Regions from separate parts of the Bradyrhizobium sp. USDA 4473 genome, predicted to be linked through region 1. Evidence: predicted binding sites of a transcription regulator. Region 1 holds the regulator's gene; each other region holds the start of a gene.
The links. Region 1 encodes PhoB, which activates phosphate uptake and scavenging genes when phosphate is short. Its sites were predicted from a motif close to TGTCATNNANCTGTCAT; they were not measured.
Positions count from the first base shown of each region.

Region 2: the regulator PhoB is predicted to act here: its motif matches at 2,617-2,633, upstream of ACVW17_RS19155 (glycerophosphodiester phosphodiesterase family protein).
Region 3: the regulator PhoB is predicted to act here: its motif matches at 3,089-3,105, upstream of ACVW17_RS35770 (alkaline phosphatase D family protein).
Region 4: the regulator PhoB is predicted to act here: its motif matches at 2,771-2,787, upstream of phnC (phosphonate ABC transporter ATP-binding protein).

Region 1 covers NZ_JBSSGE010000001.1:849,609-854,100, reverse strand. The annotation lists gene pstA (phosphate ABC transporter permease PstA) at 1-460, shown strand, start outside; gene pstB (phosphate ABC transporter ATP-binding protein PstB) at 457-1,275, shown strand; gene phoU (phosphate signaling complex protein PhoU) at 1,296-2,012, shown strand; gene phoB (phosphate regulon transcriptional regulator PhoB) at 2,141-2,851, shown strand; gene ACVW17_RS03990 (GcrA family cell cycle regulator) at 3,123-3,635, opposite strand; gene ACVW17_RS03985 (hypothetical protein) at 3,896-4,135, opposite strand; gene ACVW17_RS03980 (acetylornithine transaminase) at 4,134-4,492, shown strand, end outside.
Region 2 covers NZ_JBSSGE010000001.1:4,126,614-4,131,105, reverse strand. The annotation lists gene ACVW17_RS19165 (DUF4403 family protein) at 1-925, shown strand, start outside; gene ACVW17_RS19160 (ABC transporter substrate-binding protein) at 1,085-2,299, shown strand; gene ACVW17_RS19155 (glycerophosphodiester phosphodiesterase family protein) at 2,727-4,124, shown strand; gene ACVW17_RS19150 (PRC-barrel domain-containing protein) at 4,192-4,492, opposite strand, start outside.
Region 3 covers NZ_JBSSGE010000001.1:7,636,564-7,641,055, forward strand. The annotation lists gene ACVW17_RS35760 (hypothetical protein) at 117-344, shown strand; gene ACVW17_RS35765 (aldo/keto reductase) at 437-1,255, opposite strand; gene ACVW17_RS35770 (alkaline phosphatase D family protein) at 1,419-2,999, opposite strand; gene ACVW17_RS35775 (hypothetical protein) at 3,344-3,730, opposite strand; gene ACVW17_RS35780 (indolepyruvate ferredoxin oxidoreductase family protein) at 3,913-4,492, opposite strand, start outside.
Region 4 covers NZ_JBSSGE010000001.1:7,662,272-7,666,763, reverse strand. The annotation lists gene hemC (hydroxymethylbilane synthase) at 1-148, shown strand, start outside; gene ACVW17_RS35900 (DUF1045 domain-containing protein) at 155-847, opposite strand; gene ACVW17_RS35895 (alpha-D-ribose 1-methylphosphonate 5-triphosphate diphosphatase) at 868-2,040, opposite strand; gene ACVW17_RS35890 (transferase hexapeptide repeat family protein) at 2,037-2,702, opposite strand; gene phnC (phosphonate ABC transporter ATP-binding protein) at 2,904-3,719, shown strand; gene phnD (phosphonate ABC transporter substrate-binding protein) at 3,800-4,492, shown strand, end outside.

The DNA.
Region 1 (4,492 bases):
GGTGGTGCCGATGCGCGGCTTCTCGGCGATCGCAGGCAGTCTTGCGCTCGCCGTGATCGTGATCCCGGTCGTGCTGCGCACCACCGAGGACATGCTGCTGCTGGTGCCCAATCCGTTGCGCGAGGCGGCCTCCGCGCTCGGCCTGCCGCGTTCGCTGGTGATCAAGCGGATCGCTTATCGTGCTGCGCGTAGCGGCTTGATCACCGGCGTGCTGCTGGCGACCGCGCGTGTCGCCGGCGAGACCGCGCCGCTGCTATTCACCGCGCTGTCGAACCAGTTCTTCAGCTGGGATTTGACCAAGACGATGGCCAACCTGCCGGTGACCATCAACAACTTCGTGCAGAGCCCCTACGCCTACTGGAAGGAACTGGCGTGGAGCGGCGCACTGCTCATCACCTTCACCGTGCTCGCGTTGAATATCGGCGCGCGTATCCTTGGTGCCGAAAGGACCGCAAAATGACCGAGCTTTCCGTCTCCACGACTGTCGCGGGCCACGTTCCCCAGGTGCCGCTTCCGGACGCGCCGCCGAAAGTCACGGTGCGTAACCTCAATTTCTATTACGGCGAGCACCACGCGCTGAAGAACATCAACCTGACGCTCGGCACCAACCGCGTCACGGCGTTCATCGGACCGTCGGGCTGCGGCAAGTCGACCCTGCTGCGCATCTTCAACCGGATGTACGACCTTTATCCGGGCCAGCGCGCGGTCGGCCAGCTGATGCTGGACCAGACCAACATCCTCGATCCCAAGCTCGACCTCAATCTGCTCCGCGCGCGGGTCGGCATGGTGTTCCAGAAGCCGACGCCGTTCCCGATGACGATCTACGAGAACATCGCCTTCGGCATCCGCCTCTACGAGAAGATCTCGAAGTCCGAGATGGACGACCGGGTCGAGAAGGCGCTGCGCGGCGGCGCGCTGTGGAACGAGGTCAAGGACAAGCTGAACGCCTCCGGCCTGTCGCTGTCCGGCGGCCAGCAGCAGCGGCTGTGCATCGCGCGCACCGTGGCGGTGCGTCCCGAGGTGATCCTGTTCGACGAACCGTGCTCGGCGCTCGATCCGATCTCCACCGCCAAGGTCGAGGAGCTGATCCAGGAGCTCTCCGAGGATTACACGATCGCGATCGTCACCCACAACATGCAGCAGGCGGCGCGCGTCTCCGACAAGACCGCCTTCATGTATCTCGGCGAGCTGATCGAGTTCGACGACACCAACAAGATCTTCACCTCGCCGAGCGATCGACGCACCCAGGACTACATCACCGGCCGGTTCGGCTGACCGGGCTGAGGAGACAGATGATGGCTTCTGAACACACCGCCAAGGCATTCGACAGCGACCTGCAGGAGTTGACCCGCCTGGTCGCCGAGATGGGCGGCCTCGTCGAGCGGATGATCACCGAGTCGGTCGACGCGCTGATCCGGCGCGACGTCGCGCTCGGCAAGCGCGTGGTCGCCGCCGATATCGAGATCGACAATCTGCAGCGCGTCATCGAAGAGCGCGCGGTGCTGACGATCGCGCGGCGCCAGCCGATGGCGATCGATCTGCGCGAGATCGTCAGCGCGATGCGCGTCGCCACCGACCTCGAGCGGATCGGCGACCTCGCCAAGAACATGGGCAAGCGCGTCGCGGCGCTGGAGAGCGATTTCCAGCCGCTGAAGCTGATCCGCGGCCTGGAGCACATGACCGACCTCGTGCTGTCGCAGGTCAAGTCGGTGCTCGACGCCTATGCCGCGCACGATCTGCCGGCGGCGATGAACGTCTGGAAGGGCGACGAGGAGGTCGATGCGATCTGCACCTCGCTGTTCCGCGAGCTGCTCACCTACATGATGGAAGATCCGCGCAACATCTCGTTCTGCATCCATCTGATGTTCTGCGCCAAGAACATCGAGCGGATCGGCGATCACGCCACCAACATCGCCGAGACTGTGTTCTACATGATCGAAGGCCAGCAGATCACCGACAAGCGCCCGAAGGGCGACATGACCAATTTTGCCACCACTGTGCCGGGTAACTAGGACATCATCCGCACGCGCGGAACCGGATTGTCTTCGACAAGTCGTTTCCGCGGGGATTATGCTCAAGAAGCTAAGTGTTTCGGTTTGCGTCTGGGCAACAGATCACCACAGAGAAAGAACTTAGACCGATGAGCGCACGCATTCTGGTAGTCGAAGACGAGGAAGCGCTAACGACGCTGTTGCGCTACAACCTCGATGCGGAAGGCTACGATGTCGAAACGGTGGGGCGCGGCGACGATGCCGATACCCGCCTCAAGGAGCGCGTTCCCGACCTCGTGGTCCTCGACTGGATGCTGCCGGGCCTGTCCGGCATCGAGCTGTGCCGCCGCCTGCGGGCGCGGCCCGAGACCAAGCAGCTTCCGATCATCATGCTGACCGCGCGCGGCGAGGAGAGCGAGCGGGTGCGCGGTCTGGCCACCGGCGCCGACGATTACATCGTCAAGCCGTTCTCGGTGCCGGAGCTCCTGGCGCGGGTGAAGGGCCTGCTGCGCCGCGCGAGCCCGGAGCGGCTCGCCACCGTCCTGACCTATGGCGACATCGAGCTCGACCGCGAGAAGCGCCGCGTCGCGCGCTCGGGCCGTCCGATCGATCTCGGGCCGACCGAGTATCGGCTGCTCGAATTCTTCCTTGAGCATCCCGGCCGCGTGTTCAGCCGCGAGCAGCTGCTCGACAGCGTCTGGGGCCGCGACATCTACATCGATGAGCGCACCGTCGACGTCCATATCGGCCGCCTGCGCAAGCTGCTCAATCCGGGCCGCGAGCAGGATCCGATCCGCACCGTGCGCGGCGCCGGCTACGCGCTCGACGACCGCTTCGCGAAAGCCGAGCCGCAGCCGTAAGTCGCCTTTCCGGCGAGAGCCGTCATCGTCATTGCGAGCGGAGCGAAGCAATCCATCGCGCCACGAGCGGCGGCTCGTTATCGCGTGAGGTGAGCACACTGTCCGGCTCCCTCCCTCCTTGCGGGGGAGGGTGGGGAGGGGCGCGTGTGCTCACCTTACGTCGCGCAGTGCGCTTGACCTGGGCTATGTGCCCTTGATGTTCATTCGCTCACAAAAAATCCCCGCTTGTGCGGGGATTTGTTTTTCAGGTCTTCCGTAGTTTTCCCGAGGGCTACTTGATCTGCGGCTTCGCCGACGGCCGGCGGCGATCGGCGGCGGGCTGGTAGGCGACGCGGGAATGATGCGCGCAATAGGGCAGGCCGGCGAGCGCCTTGCCGCCGCAGAAGAAGAATTCCGGGCTCGAGGGATCGCCGACCGGCCAGTGACAGGTGGCCTCGTTGAGTTCGAGCAGCGACAGCCGCTGGCTCATCGGCACCACGTTGTCGAACGAGATCGGATCGGGCTCCATCTCGACCTCGAAGGCGTGCGCGAGCGCGGTGTTGCCGCGCGAGACCGGGCGCGCCACTCGCATCATGTGCTGGGCGGGGCGCGCCTTGCGCTGCCGCGGCGCCGCCGTGGAGGGTGCCTTGGCGCGGCCGGAGAGGCCGAGCCGGTGCACTTTGCCGATCACGGCGTTTCGCGTCACATTGCCAAGTTCCGCTGCGATCTGGCTGGCCGAAAGGCCAGACTCCCAGAGCTTCTTCAGCTGCTCGACGCGATCGTCGGACCAGGTCAATACCGTCATCGCATTCTTCCTTTCGCATGGCGCCGGCCAGTCATTGGAGCGGCGCTGCGAGCCAAATCTGGACAAATATCCCTGCGGCCAGAATCCCTTAGCCCTCGCCGGGCGCGGTGTTGCGCCCGAACGTTTACGCGAGACACAAAGGCTACTTAGAGGGTCCAGTACTGCCGCACGAGATGTCGTACCCGACAGGCCAAACGCTACAATATGGCGTGACTCTGGCGCAAGAGTCCGCGGCCGTGCGTCCACATGTTCCGACAAAGTTAAGCATTGCTGTGAGGCTTTTCCACCGCACCGGAATGCTCCGGATTGCGCTCGTTCGGCAGCGCAGGAAGCCCGGCAAAGGACCGGCTCCTGGCGATTGACACGGACCCGCCGCAGCATAGAATGTTGCCCACGTGCCGCCCGCAAAGGCGGCCGTTTTGTTTTCCGAAGCTGGCCGTTGCTGCGCTGGCGTCAAGGCGCGCGGCAATTGTCGGCTTCAAACCGGCAGTGAACGCCATGACCAACGCCTCGTCGCATCTGCTTCCCGTCTTCGCCAGGGTCGATCTCGGCTTCGAGCGCGGTGAGGGCGCCTGGCTGATCGCAACCAACGGCGACCGCTATCTCGATTTCACCTCGGGCGTCGCCGTCAACGCGCTCGGGCATGCGCATCCGCATCTGGTGAAGGCGCTGCAGGAACAGGCGACCAGGCTCTGGCACATGTCGAACCTGTTCAAGAGCCCGGACGGCGAGGTGCTCGCCGCGCGGCTGTGCGAGCAGAGCTTCGCCGACTTCGTGTTCTTCTGCAATTCCGGCGCGGAGGCGATGGAGGGCGTGATCAAGCTGGTCCGCCACTATCACTTCTCCAAGGGCCATGG
Region 2 (4,492 bases), 3.3 Mb from region 1:
CAAGCCGGTGATCGACAAGGCGGTGGCCGACCAGATCTCCGCGGTCGAGGCACGATTGCGCAACGACCCGGTGTTCCAGAACAACGCCCGCGCGCAATGGGCCAAGGCCTGCCGCTCGCTCCCGCTGCAAGGCACCGGCGGCACCGCATCGATGCCGCCGATGTGGCTCGAGCTGCGGCCGATCCGCGCGATCGCGGCGCAGCCCAAGGTCGATGCGTCCTCGATGATCCTGACGATGGGGATCGAGGCCGAGACGCGGATCACCGAAACACAGACCACGCCCAACTGCCCGTTCCCCGACAAGCTCTCGATCGTGCCGCCGATGTCGAGCCAGATCGCGATCGGCCTGCCGGTCGACATGTCCTTCACCACGCTGACGCAGCTGGTCGAGGCGCAGCTGAAGGGCAAGACCTTCCCCGAGGACGGTTCCGGCCCGGTCGACGTCACCGTCAAGAGCGCGAGCATCGCGGCCTCCGGCGACCGGCTTTTGATCTCGCTTCTGGTGCATGCCAAGGAGAAGAAGAGCTTCTTCGGGCTCGGCGCCGAGGCGACCGTGCATATCTGGGGCCGGCCCCGGCTCGACCAGGCGGCGCAGACGCTGCGGCTCGCCGACGTCGAGCTGGCGGTGGAATCCGAGGCGGCGTTCGGCCTGCTCGGCGCCGCCGCGCGCGCGGCGGTCCCGCACATGCAGCAGGCGCTGGCCGACCGGCTGGTCGTCGACCTGAAGCCGTTCGCGGCCAACGCCCAGCGCAAGATCGCCGCCGCCATCGCCGACCTGCAGAAGAACGAGGAAGGCATCCGCGTCGACGCCGACGTCAACAGCATCCGCCTGGCCGACATCGCGTTCGATTCGAAGACGCTGCGGGTGATCGTGGAGACCGACGGCACCATCAAGGCCGCCGTCACCGCATTGCCGGCACTGTAGCCTTGCCCTCTCCGCGCCAGCGGGGCGAGGGCAACAGCTTTCCGCTCATCGAGTAGCGGCAGCCCATATGCCCAAAAAGTCGTCTTTGCGACAGGTTGCCGCACCGGATAGAAGGTGCCCCGTGGAAGCAACCAACGAAAAGTCAGGGAGACAAACTCGATGAAATCGCTCTTGGCCGCAGCGGCGGCCGGCTTCGCGCTCGCGGTCTCCGGCACCGCAGCCAACGCCCAGATCTCCGACGACGTCGTCAAGCTCGGCGTGCTCACCGACATGTCGAGCCTCTATGCCGACGCCACCGGCAAGGGCTCGGTCGCCGCCGTCGAGATGGCGGTCGCCGATTACGGCGGCAAGGTCAAGGGCAAGCCGATCCAGGTCGTGGTGGCCGACCACCAGAACAAGCCCGACGTCGGCGTCGGCATTGCGCGCAACTGGTACGACAACGACAAGGTCGATGCGATCCTCGACGTGCCGACCTCATCGGTCGCGCTGCCGATCTCGGCGCTGACGCGCGAGAAGAACAAGATCCACATCAATTCCGGCGGCGGCTCCTCCGACATCACCGGCACCGCATGCTCGCCCAACACCGTGCACTGGACCTACGACACCTATGCGCTGTCGAACGTCGCGGGCAAGGCGATGGTCAAGCGCGGCGAGGACACCTGGTTCTTCGTCACCGCCGACTATGCCTTCGGCATGGCACTGGAGCGCGATGCCGCCAACGTCGTCAAGGAGAGCGGCGGCAAGGTGCTCGGCGACGTGCGCCATCCGCTCAACTCGTCGGACTTCTCGTCCTTCCTGCTGCAGGCGCAGGCCTCCAAGGCCAAGGTCGTGGCGCTGGCCAATGCCGGCGGCGACACCACCACCGCGCTGAAGCAGGCCGCCGAGTTCGGCCTGGCGCAGGGTGGCCAGAAGCTGATCGCGCTGCTGATGGAAATCACCGACACCCACGCACTGGGCCTGAAGGCGACGCAGGGCCTGATCGTCACCGACGCCTTCTACTGGGACATGAACGACGAGACCCGCGCCTTCTCGAAGCGCTTCAACGAGAAGGTCGGCCACATGCCGACCATGATCCAGGCCGGCCTCTATTCGGCAACCATGCATTACCTGAAGGCGATCGAAGCCATCGGCACCGACGAGGCGCCGAAGGTGATGGAGCAGATGCGCAAGACGCCGATCAACGACTTCTTCGCCAAGAACGGCCATATCCGAATCGACGGCCGCATGGTGCACGACATGTACCTGTTCGAAACCAAGAAGCCCGAGGAATCCAAGGGCGAGTGGGACCTCTACAAGCTGATCGCCACCGTGCCCGGCGACGAAGCCTTCCGCCCGCTCGACAAGGGCGGCTGCCCGCTGGTGAAGTCGAACTGACGCGCGCGCCGCTGCGCTCCCTCTCCCCGTTCTTACCGGGAGAGGGTTGGGGTGAGGGGCTGTCTCCGCGTACACGTCGATAACCGCGCTCGCGGAGGCTCCCCCTCACCCGGAATGCATCTAACGATGCATTCCGACCTCTCCCCGCACGCGGGGCGAGGTGAAGCGGTGCCCGCTGCTCGATCCGGCGCAAGGTCCTCTTCTTGTCCCAGGTGCCGCACCGTCGACGCATTCGATTGCGCACGGCGACCTCAGAAAATCGAGCTTGGAAGATCGATCGATCCACATCCTCTTTCGTTTGGATCGCGCTTCCCCTCAGTCATCCGCTTGTCAGGAGATTGAGACAAGAAGACAACAGCGTCAGCCCTGGTCGGTTCGGGCGCTCGTGGCATCAACCCGATGCCAGGCTGGAGATGGAGACTTGGCCGTGAAGCAGTTTTGTTCGCGACGAAAGATGCATGTTGGAGCGATGCTGCTCGGCGCGACGGCCCTGGCGATCCTGCTGCCGTCGATCGCGTCGGCGCAAACCGGCCCGGCACCTTCAGGCGCCAAACCGTTCCTGACCGTCGACGGCAAGCTGCCGCTGGTGATCGGGCATCGCGGTGTGCCGGGCCTGGTGCCCGAGGAGACCGAAGCCTCGTACGAGCTCGCCGCCGACCTCGGCACCGACTCGCTCGAAGAAGACCTGCATCTGACCAAGGATTGCGTGCTGGTGGCGCGCCACAATCCATGGCTCGGCGACAACACCAACGTTGCCGAAGTGGCGAAGACCAATGCGGACGTCGCCAAACGCAAACGCACGACGCCGGGCGTCCGCGTCAAGGTGAAATGGGTGCAAACCCAGACCAGCGGCCCGGCTGAATATCCCACCGACCTCCTCGATCCGGCCGATCCGAAGTCGGTGCTGAAGGCGCTGATCGTCGACAGCGATGATCACACCAACGACTGGTCGATCACCGATTTCACCATGGCCGAGCTGAGAACCTGGATCGCCGGCACCACCTATGATGCAGCCAACGAGCGGCCGAAACTGTTCAACGGCAAGTTTCCGATCATCAGCTTCCAGGACATCATCGACATCGCCAAGGCCAAGAGCAAGGCGACCGGACGTTCGATCTCGGTCTATCCGGAAACCAAGAACCCGACCTGGAACAATGCCCAGGCGATCGCCAATGGCTGCGGCGCGCCCGGCAGCCGTCCGCTCGAGGACGCCCTGATCAAGATCATCAAGGAGAACGGCCTCAATTCAAAGGACGCGCCGATCATCGTGCAGAGCTTCGAGCCCGGCAGCCTGAAATACATGCGCAGCCACGGACTGGAAACACGGCAGGTCCAGCTGATCGACGGCAACGGCGTCGACTTCAGGACGGGTAAGGTGCTGCTCAACAATATCGCCAATTCCCGCCCCTACGACTGGACGGTTGCGGGCGACAGCCGCACCTTCGATACGATGCTGACGCCGGAAGGCCTCGCCGAGATCAAGACCTATGCCGACGGCATCGGTCCGTGGAAGGCCTATATCGTGCCGTACAAGATCTCGCCCTGGACGGACGAGAGCGCCGACGGCAAGCCGACCAAGGGTTCGACGGCGGACGCCAGGACGCAGGACGCAACCAGCGTGATCGCCGACGCGCACAGGCTCGGCCTGTTCGTGCATGTCTTCACGTTCCGCAACGAGAAGAAATATCTCGCCGCCGACTACCACGGCGATCCGGCCCTTGAATATCTGAAGTTCTTCCGTCTCGGCGTCGACGGGGTGTTCACGGATTTCACCCACACCGGCGTCGCCGCCCGCGCGGCTTACCTGCGCGAGCTCGGCCGGTGAAGCCTGCGCAACAAAAGCGCGCCCGGCATCACCGGGCGCGCTTGTCTTTCACGTCATGCGCTATGCGTCAGTCGGTCGAGTACTTGAACTCGGGCATCGCCTTCAGCTCATCCTTGGTCGCGCTGAACACCGCGTGATCCGGATACCAGGGATTCGGCTTCGAGGACGATGCCGCAGGGGCCGCGCCCGTTGTGGTCGTCGACTTGTTCGTGCTGCCGGTGTTCGCAGCACCGGTATAGGCGACCGGCTCGTTGACGAACTTCACCTTGTCGATCGGCACCGCGACCAGGTGCTCGCCGACACCCAGGAAACCGCCGACGCCGATCACGACCGCCTTAATGGCACCGCCCTTGTCCATCAGGAGATCA
Region 3 (4,492 bases), 6.8 Mb from region 1:
CGGACTCCGGGGTTAGGCAAGCCCACCTGAACAACCGTTCAGAAAACTCTGCTTGTTCCTCAGGAACGTTTCGATGCCTGCACGGTTTTCTCGTCGCATCATTTGAGGAGGATGACATGAAAAAGATTGGTTTTGTTCTTGCGGCGATCGGCACGCTCGCAGTGGCCGTTCCGTCGATTGCGAGCGCCGAGACCGTCGTGATCAAGCGCGGCCATCACCATCATTGGGATCGCGGCTGGGGCGCGCGCGCCGAGATGCGCCGTGGTTGGCATGACCGCGGTTGGCATCGCGGCTGGCATCACGATCATGACCGCACGGTCGTGATCCGGCGCGATCGCTACTAATCACCGACACATCCAAGAGACCGACACAACGGAAAATGGCTCCTCGCGGAGCCATTTTCTTATTCTGCGTCTTGATCAGACGCTGGAGGGGCTCAATCCCACGCCGGGGCAAAGCCCGGATTGACGCAGCGCATGTCCTTGCGGAGCGCAGCGATCGCGTTGCGATCATCATCGTCGAGCTTGACCTTCAGCGCGTCGAGATTGGCCTGCTGGCTCTCCGCGCGCGAGGCCTTCGGAATCGCCGCAACGCCGTCCTGATCGAGCAGCCATTTCAGCGCCACCTGGGCTGCGGTCGCACCATGCTTCTTGCCGATCTTCGCCAGCGTCTCGTCGGTCGCGAAACGGCCCTGCGCCAGCGGACAATAGGCCACCAGCGGGATCGATTTCGCGGCGAGATATGTCCGCACCGGCGTCTGGTCCAGCATCGCGTGATATTCGATCTGGTTGCAGGCGATCGGCGCCTTGATGTCCTCGACCACGATCTTGAGCAGCGCGGTGGTGAAATTGGCGACGCCGATCGCCCGGACGCGGCCCTCCTGCTTCAGCCGCATCAGCGTTTCGAACACGGCCGGCAGCTTCATGTTCTTCGACGGCCAGTGCACCAGATAGAGATCGACGTGATCGAGCCGCAGCTTCTTCAGGCTGGCATCGAACGCCGTCCGGATCGCATCCGGTGCCAGATTCTCGTGCCACACCTTGGTCGTCACATGCAGGTCCTTGCGCGGGACCTTGGAAGCCGCGATCGCCGCGCCGATCGGCTCTTCATTGGCGTACATCTCGGCGGTGTCGATGTGCCGGTAACCGAGCCCGAGCGCGCTCTCGACCGCCGCGCGGCAGGCATCGCCCTGCATGCGGAAGGTGCCGAGCCCGAGTTGCGGCAGGCTGATGCCCTGTGTCTGCAGATTTTCCATGGATAGCTCCTGACGCGTGGGACGCCGAGGAAATCGACGACGTCACGCCAGCAAATCGTTTCGTGGAATGAAATTGGCAGGACTGCCAATGCCTAGTCTGCCCGCAAACCGGCCCTTCGGGCAAGCCGCCGCAAATCAAGATGTCGCGACGGCATTGGCGAGCTTAAATATGTTCCGCCAAGATCTGGCCGGGCCGTGCGTCCGGCCTTGGCTCGATGTCGACCGACCAGAGATCGTGGTTGTCGACGTCCTTCAGCGTCACTGTCATCACGGCGGTCCTGCCGTCGATGTCGACGCGGCCAAAGAATTGCAGGCCGAAGCAGGGCGCGAGGTTGTCGCCCTGCTCGGCGGTGCAGCCCTTCTCGTACATCGCCTTCGGGCCGAAGGTGTTGTCGAGTGCGCCCGGCGACCAGGTGCCGGCATGCAGCGGACCGGAGACGAACTCCCAGAACGGCTCGAACTCCTGGAACACGGCGCGGTTCGGATCATAGTGATGCGCCGCGGTGTAATGCATGTCCGCCGTGAGCCACACCGTGTTGCGGACGCCGGCGCGCTTCATGAAGGACAGCAGGTCGGCGATCTCGTGCTCGCGCCGCTCGGGCGGCCCGTCGCCGAGCGCAACGGCATCGAGGCTGATGAGCCCGATCGGCAGATCCGCCGCGATCACCTTCCAGACAGCATCCGATGCCATCAGTTCGCGCTTCAGCCAGGCCAGCTGACTCTCGCCGAGGATGAACGCCTGCTCCGGATCGCCCTGCTTGTTCCAGCCGGAATCGCGGTAGGAGCGCATGTCGATGATGAAGACGTCGAGCAGCGGCCCGTAGGCGATCTTGCGATAGACCCGGCCATCACGCTCCGGCATCAGCCGCATCGGCATGAATTCGTGGAACGCACGCCGCGCCCGCGCCACCAGCTTCGAATTGCCGTCCGCGTCGTAGCCGGTCGCGTCGGCGGTGCCGATCGGCGACCAGTCATCGGCCACCTCGTGGTCATCCCACTGCGCGAACACAGGCACCTCGGCATGGAAGGCGCGGAAATTCTCGTCGAGCCAGTTGTATTTGTAATTGCCGCGAAACTGCTCAAGAGTCTGCGCGACGACGGATTTCTCAGGGGTGACGACGTTGCGCCAGACCTCGCCGTTCGGCAGCGCTTGCTCCGCGGGCACCGTGCAATCCGCATAAATATGATCGCCCGAGTGGATGAAGAAATCCGGGCGCTCGTTCAGCATGGTGCGGTAGCTGCGCAGGCCGCCGCGAGCGGGGTCGATGCCCCAGCCCTGCCCAACGACGTCGCCGGACCAGACAAAGGAGACCGAGCGGCGATCGACCGGCGCAGTGCGGAAATGCCCGATGCGGCTTTCGCCGACGAGGCCGTCGCGATCCTCGAAGCTGACGCGATAGAACAGGTCCTGCCCCGGCGGCAGGCCATCCAGCAGCAGCTTTGCGGTGAAGTCGCGCTCCGGCAGCGCGTCGGCGGTCGCGCTGCGCAGGATGGTGGCAAAGCTCTCGACCGCGGCGCATTCGATCCGCATGTGCGCGGCGCGATCGGCGCGGGCCCAGATCACGGCGGAATCGCTGGCGACATCGCCGGACTGGATCCCTGTGATCGCGGGCCGATCCGCGGCGCGGCTTAGATAGGCCCTTGCCAGCGCCTCCAATCCCGCGAGCGCAGCCGTCGACGCCGAGCGCACCAGAAGTTGACGCCTTGTAAGGCCTCGCCCCCTTGCGGAGATCGCTGTCGGCATCGAATAACCTTCGTCGAATCGCAACGAAGGTTTTGCCTGGGCCGTTTGACTCCGCCCTGACGGTTTCTTGACTCTGCGCCGACGGTTTTGCGACGGCGGGATGACTCAGGGAAATTCTGGGAACGGCATCGGGCGCCGAGCGCTCACGCGCCTGACCCGTCATCCTGAGGAGGCGCCACCGGGTCCGCGCGAAGCGCGGCCCGATGACAGGCTCCGCGCGTCTCGAAGGATGAATCGGCCAGAGACGGGCCATCGATCCTTCGAGACGCGCGCAAGTGCGCGCTCCTCAGGATGACGATTTGGGATTAGTGCACCTCGAAAGAGAGAGGCGCGGCCGCCGCCTCTCACCGCCGCCAGTTGCAGATGCCGCCGGTGCGGCACGGCCAGGTCTGGATCCTGGTATCGCGGGCTTCAGCATCGAGCGGGTTCGAATGCCGACGCGCGAGCTTGGCGCGAGCAGGAACGTGCGCGACTGCGCGCTTCCGCTCGCGCGGTGCCGTCTCGCGCGGCGCCGTCACCCTGGTGGTCCGTACCGGCTTCTGCCGCTCGACCTTCGGCTCCTCAACCTTCGGTTCGGCGGCTGCATGCTGATCCGGCCCATGGTCGGCCTTCGCCTCGACCGGAACCGGCTCGAACTGCGCCTGCGGGCCAAGCGGCTTCGGCGACAGGACTGCGCGTGAAAGATCGAGGCTGAAGAACTCGCTCGGGCGGTAGTCGTCGGCCAACGCCACACCGCCCCATGCCAGGCACGCGGCGCAAACGGTTGCAACCAAAACGTTTTTCAGGACCGTCAAAAAGGCCTCCTGAAATCACTCGAACAGAACAGCCATCATGTAGGGGCCCGGCCGCGCGAATCCAGCCGCAGGTTGCGGGCAGGGTTACCGGTCAACCAAGGCGGCCGCGGAAAGTTCCCCTACTCGGCCGCCTGTGCCAGCGGCTGGCCGATCGCACGCTCCAGCCGCGCACATTCGGTGCGGTAGCGGGCGACGTTGCCTTCCTTGATGTGGCCGTAGCCGCGCACGAGGTCCGCAGCCTTGGCCAGCGCCACCAGGCGCGGCAGATCGAGCGGCTTGTTGCCGTCGAGATGCCGCAGGATCATCGCCGAATATTCGACCGGCAGCGCGCGCTCCATTTTGCGCTCGGCGGTATAGCCGAAGATGTCGAACGCGGTGCCGCGCAGGCCCTTCAGCCCGGCCAGCAAGCCGAACGCCTTGAAGATCCACGGGCCGAACTCGCGCTTCTGCAAGCGCCCGGTGACGGGATCGCGCTGTGCCAGCAGCGGGGGCGCCAGCAGGACCTTCAAACCGGAATTGCCCTCGAACTGCTCCCGCAGCGCCTTGCTGAACTCGCCATCGGAATAGAGCCGCGCGACCTCGTATTCGTCCTTGTAGGCCATCAGCTTGAACAGGCCTTTTGCAAAAGCCTCGGTCAGGTCCTGCGAGCCCGGCGCCGCCGCGGCTTCCGCCGTGCGGACACGCGCGACGTCGTCGAGA
Region 4 (4,492 bases), 6.8 Mb from region 1:
GGTGCTCGACGAGGGAGGCGCCGGCTTCGTCGAGGTGACGCGGCGCGGGCCTTCGGATCGGCCGCGCGAACTCGGCCGCGCCGTCGGCATGGAGTTGTTGGAGAAAGGCGCCGCCGAGATCATCGCCCGCACCAGGGTGGACGAGTAGCGTCCGCTATTGCGCGCGCAAGGGCCAGCTGTCGATGATCCGGAACCTGGATGCACGATCGGCTTGCTTGAACAGCGCGATGCGGTCGATCGCGAGCGTCGCAAGCTCGATCGCCGCGAACCGCTCGCGCAGCTGCGCCACGATTGGACCGCGCCGTTCGTCGCTCAACCGCCCGGTCAGCGTCATGTGGAAGCGGAATTCCTCCATGACGTAGGGATAGCCCCAGCGGTCGAGATAGTCGCGCTGCCGCTCCGTGAGCCGTTCGGGTTTGCGCCGCGCGCGATCGTCGGGCGTGAGTGGCGCGCGAAACGCATCGAATTCGGTGACGCAGTCGGCGGCAAGCTGCTGCAATTCGTCCGAGCGGCCGGCCGGGGTCACGGCAATGAAGCCGCTGATGGCATCGACCACCGGTTCGATCACGGGAATGCGCCGTGCGCGGCCGGCGAAGGCGGCGCAGGCGTCAAGAAGTTCGGACTCGCTCCTGCCGTCGGCGAGCGCAGTGGGCGCCTTCAGCGTGGCGTGAAAACCGTATTTGCGCGGATCCGCCGTCACTTCGCGCCAGTCGGGCGCGACGCCATCGGGAAACGGCAGGTCGTTGCCGTCAACGGCATCGTAACCGAGCAGCGTCGAGCCGAAGCGATGCAAGGCGCTGTCGGGCGGCGGCGTATAATAGATCGCGTAGCGCGGGATGGAGGTCATGGCGGCAGAATAGAGCTTGACTACGCGGCCGCAACCGCCTTGCGCGGCGCGAACGAATGAACGAGGCAGCTTGCGTCAGCGAGATGCACCAGCCGCCCGGCCGCGATCACGGCGACGATGCGCGGGCGCATTGGCACCTTGTCGTCGACGACGATGACGTCGGCGCGGCAGCCCGTGGCGAGCACGCCGCGATCGGCGAGCCCGGCGGCGCGCGCCGGCGCCGACGAGATCAGGTCCCACGCCTCCGTAAGCGGCAGGATGCCGTCGGCGGCGAGCCGGAACGCCGCGAGCAGCTGCGCCGGATAATAATAATCCGACGCCAGCACCGAGCAGAGGCCCTGCGCGATCATGTCGGAGGCCTTGGTCCAGCCGGTGTGGCTGCCGCCGCGCACCACGTTGGGCGCGCCGAACACGATGAAGTCGCCGGCAGCCGCGGCATCGCGCGCGGTCTCCTCGTTGACGGGGAATTCGGCGATCGTGGCGCCGAGCGCACGAAACTCCTGGCGCATCGCCGGGCTGTTGTCGTCATGCGACAGCATGCGGATATCAGCCGCGCGTGCAGCCGCAGCCAGCCGCCTGATCGAGGCCGGCACCTCGGGACGGCGCGCCACGATCCGATCGAGCATGTCGTTGACGGCGTCGACGGAGAGTCCGCTACGTTCGGCGAGCTGGTTGCGCTTCTTCGGCTTGACGTTGCTGTGGTCGTTGAAGGCGAACAGGTCGATGCGGCCTTCGGTGAGCCATTGAATGATCTCGGCCTCGGCGTCGAGATTGTGGGTCTCGTGACGCAGATGGAAGCGGGTGTCAGCGGCGAGCTGCGGCCGCAGCGCCTCGATCGCATCGAGCAGCTTGCGCGCGTTCTCCGCGCTGCGCAGGCCAGGCTCCCACGACCAGGTGGTGCCGTGGAACACGGTGGTGATGCCGTTGGCGATCGCCTGGCGGTCGCTGTCGAGCAATGCGACGTCGGTCGGGAAGTCGACGCCCGGGCGCGGCATCATCTGCCGCTCGAACGCATCGCCGTGCAGATCGATGATGCCGGGCAGCACCAGCAGGCCCTCGGCATCGATATGGAGTGCGGCACGACCCTGCTCGGCGTCCAGCGCGCCGATGTCGCGGCCGGCGGTCCGCAGCGAGGTCTCGACCAATGCCCCGTCAACCAGCGCGCGCCCGCCTTCGATGAAGATATCCGTCACGATGCGGCGCTCCGTTGTTTGTCCAGTGATTGGGATACGGCCTCGGCCTCATACTTGTCGAGGAATTCTTCGGCCGTGAGCTTGCGAAAATCGGGCAGCACACGACGAAGTGTTTCGTGATCCCAGTCCCACCATGCGAGCGCCGCGAGGCGATCCGCCGTGGTCTCGGAGAAGCGCCGCTTGACCGGACGCGCCGGGTTGCCGGCAACTATCGTATAGGCGGGGACATCCTTGGTCACGATCGCGCCGGCGGCGACCACGGCGCCGGTTCCGATGTTCCGTCCCGGCAGCAGGATCGCGCCGTGACCGATCCAGACGTCATGGCCGATATGCACGTGATGCGCACGTCGCCAGTTGAAGAAGTCGATGTCGTCGCTCTCGCCGGGGAAGTAGGCGCTGGCGCGGTAGGTGAAGTGCGCCTGCGTCGCGCGATGCATCGGATGGTTGCCGGGGTTGATCCGGGTCATCGCCGCGATCGAGCAGAACTTGCCGATCGAGGTGTAGGTGATCTGGCTGTCGTTCACGACGTAGGAATAGTCATCCATGCTGACTTCAAGCAGGATCGTGCGCGCGCCGACCTCGGTATATTTGCCGAGCTTGCTCTCGCGGACCGACGCGGTCGGGTCGATGGTCGGCACAACCGAGAGTGTTTTTCCGGCCATCGGGGTCCTCCGCAATTCTTGCAAATCGTTGGCTTCCGGGGAGATGGGGCCCGTCATCGGGATGCTTGATGACGGCATCATGACGTTACGATGACGACATGCGAGCGGGTGTGGACGATCGCCGCACCGCAACGTCACGTCACATAACTGTAAAACGCCGGGGATAGCGATGGCCCAAACGCGACGCGGTTGGAGCATTGCATGCTGGTGGTGGAAGGTTTGACGTGCCGGTTCGGCACAAAAGCCGCAGTCGACAACGCATCGTTTTCGATCGCGCCGGGCAGCTTTGTCGGTGTGATCGGCCGCTCCGGTGCCGGCAAGTCGACCCTGCTGCGGATGATCAACCGTCTCGCCGATCCGACCTCCGGCCGCATCCTGTTCGAGGGCACCGATGTCACCGCGCTGCGCGGCAAGGAGCTGCGGCAGTGGCGGGCGCGTTCGGCGATGATCTTCCAGCAGTTCAATCTGGTCGGTAGGCTCGACGTGCTGACCAATGTGCTGATGGGCCGGCTTGCGCAGATTCCGTCCTGGCGCTCGCTGGCGCAGGTCTGGCCGGAGCAGGACAGGGCGCTGGCGATGTCTGCGCTCGATCAGTTCGATATTGCCCAGCTCGCGGCGCAGCGCGCCGACCAGCTTTCCGGCGGCCAGCAGCAGCGCGTTGCGATCGCCCGCGCGCTGGTGCAGGAGCCCGATATCATCCTCGCCGACGAGCCGATCGCCTCGCTCGATCCGCGCAACACCAAGATCGTGATGGATGCGCTGCTGCGCATCAACAAGCATTTCGGCATCACGGTGCTCTGCAACCTGCACTCGCTCGACCTCGCGCGAACCTATTGCGACCGCCTGGTCGGCATGGCGGCCGGCCGCGTGGTGTTCGACGGCGCGCCTGCGGCGCTGACTGACCATATCGCCCGCGAGCTCTATGACCTCGAGGCCAATGACGTCATCGGCGCGGCGCCGCTGCCCGCGCCCGACGGTGCGACCGCGCCGGCGCTCGGCACCGCTGCCGCGGCCTGAGCGTCGCGCATTTTTCTTGATCTGCGAGGCTGGGCGTTTTGCCCGGCCAACAGGTGTGTAACCACAAAAGAGGGGTAGTCATGTTCACTCGTCGCATCATTCTGGTCGGCGCTGCCGCGCTGGCCTTCGCCGGTTCGGCGTCCGCGCAGGACTGGAAAGCCAAATATCCGGAGCTGACCTTCGCGGTGGTGCCGGCCGAGAACGCCTCGGGCGTCACCGAGCGCTGGACGCCGTTCGTGGCGTATCTATCGAAGGAGCTCGGCGTGAAGGTCACGCTGCGCATCGCCAACGACTACGCCGCCGTGATCGAAGGTCAGCGCGCAGGCAACATCCAGATCGCCAGCTACGGTTCGGCGTCGTTCGCCCGCGCCCGCCTCACCGGCGTCAAGACCGACGCCTTCGCCAACGACATGAACCAGGACGGTTCGACCGGCTACTACTCGGTGTTTTACGTCAAGGCGTCGAGCCCCTACAAGAAGGTCGAGGATCTGAAGGGCAAGAACCTCGGCCTGGTCGACCCGAATTCGACATCGGGCAACAACGTGCCGCGCTTCGAGCTCGACAAGATGGGCATCCCCGATGCCGAGGGCTATTTCGGCAAGGTCGTGTTCACGGGCAGCCACGAAAACGCCGTGCTGGCGCTGGCGCAAGGCACCGTCGACATGGCGGCCAATCAGTGGACCAACGACGACGATTCGACGCTCGCGCAGATGCTGACCAAGGGCATGCTGAAGAACGCCGACGGCTCCGCGATGAAGAAGGACGACTTCCGC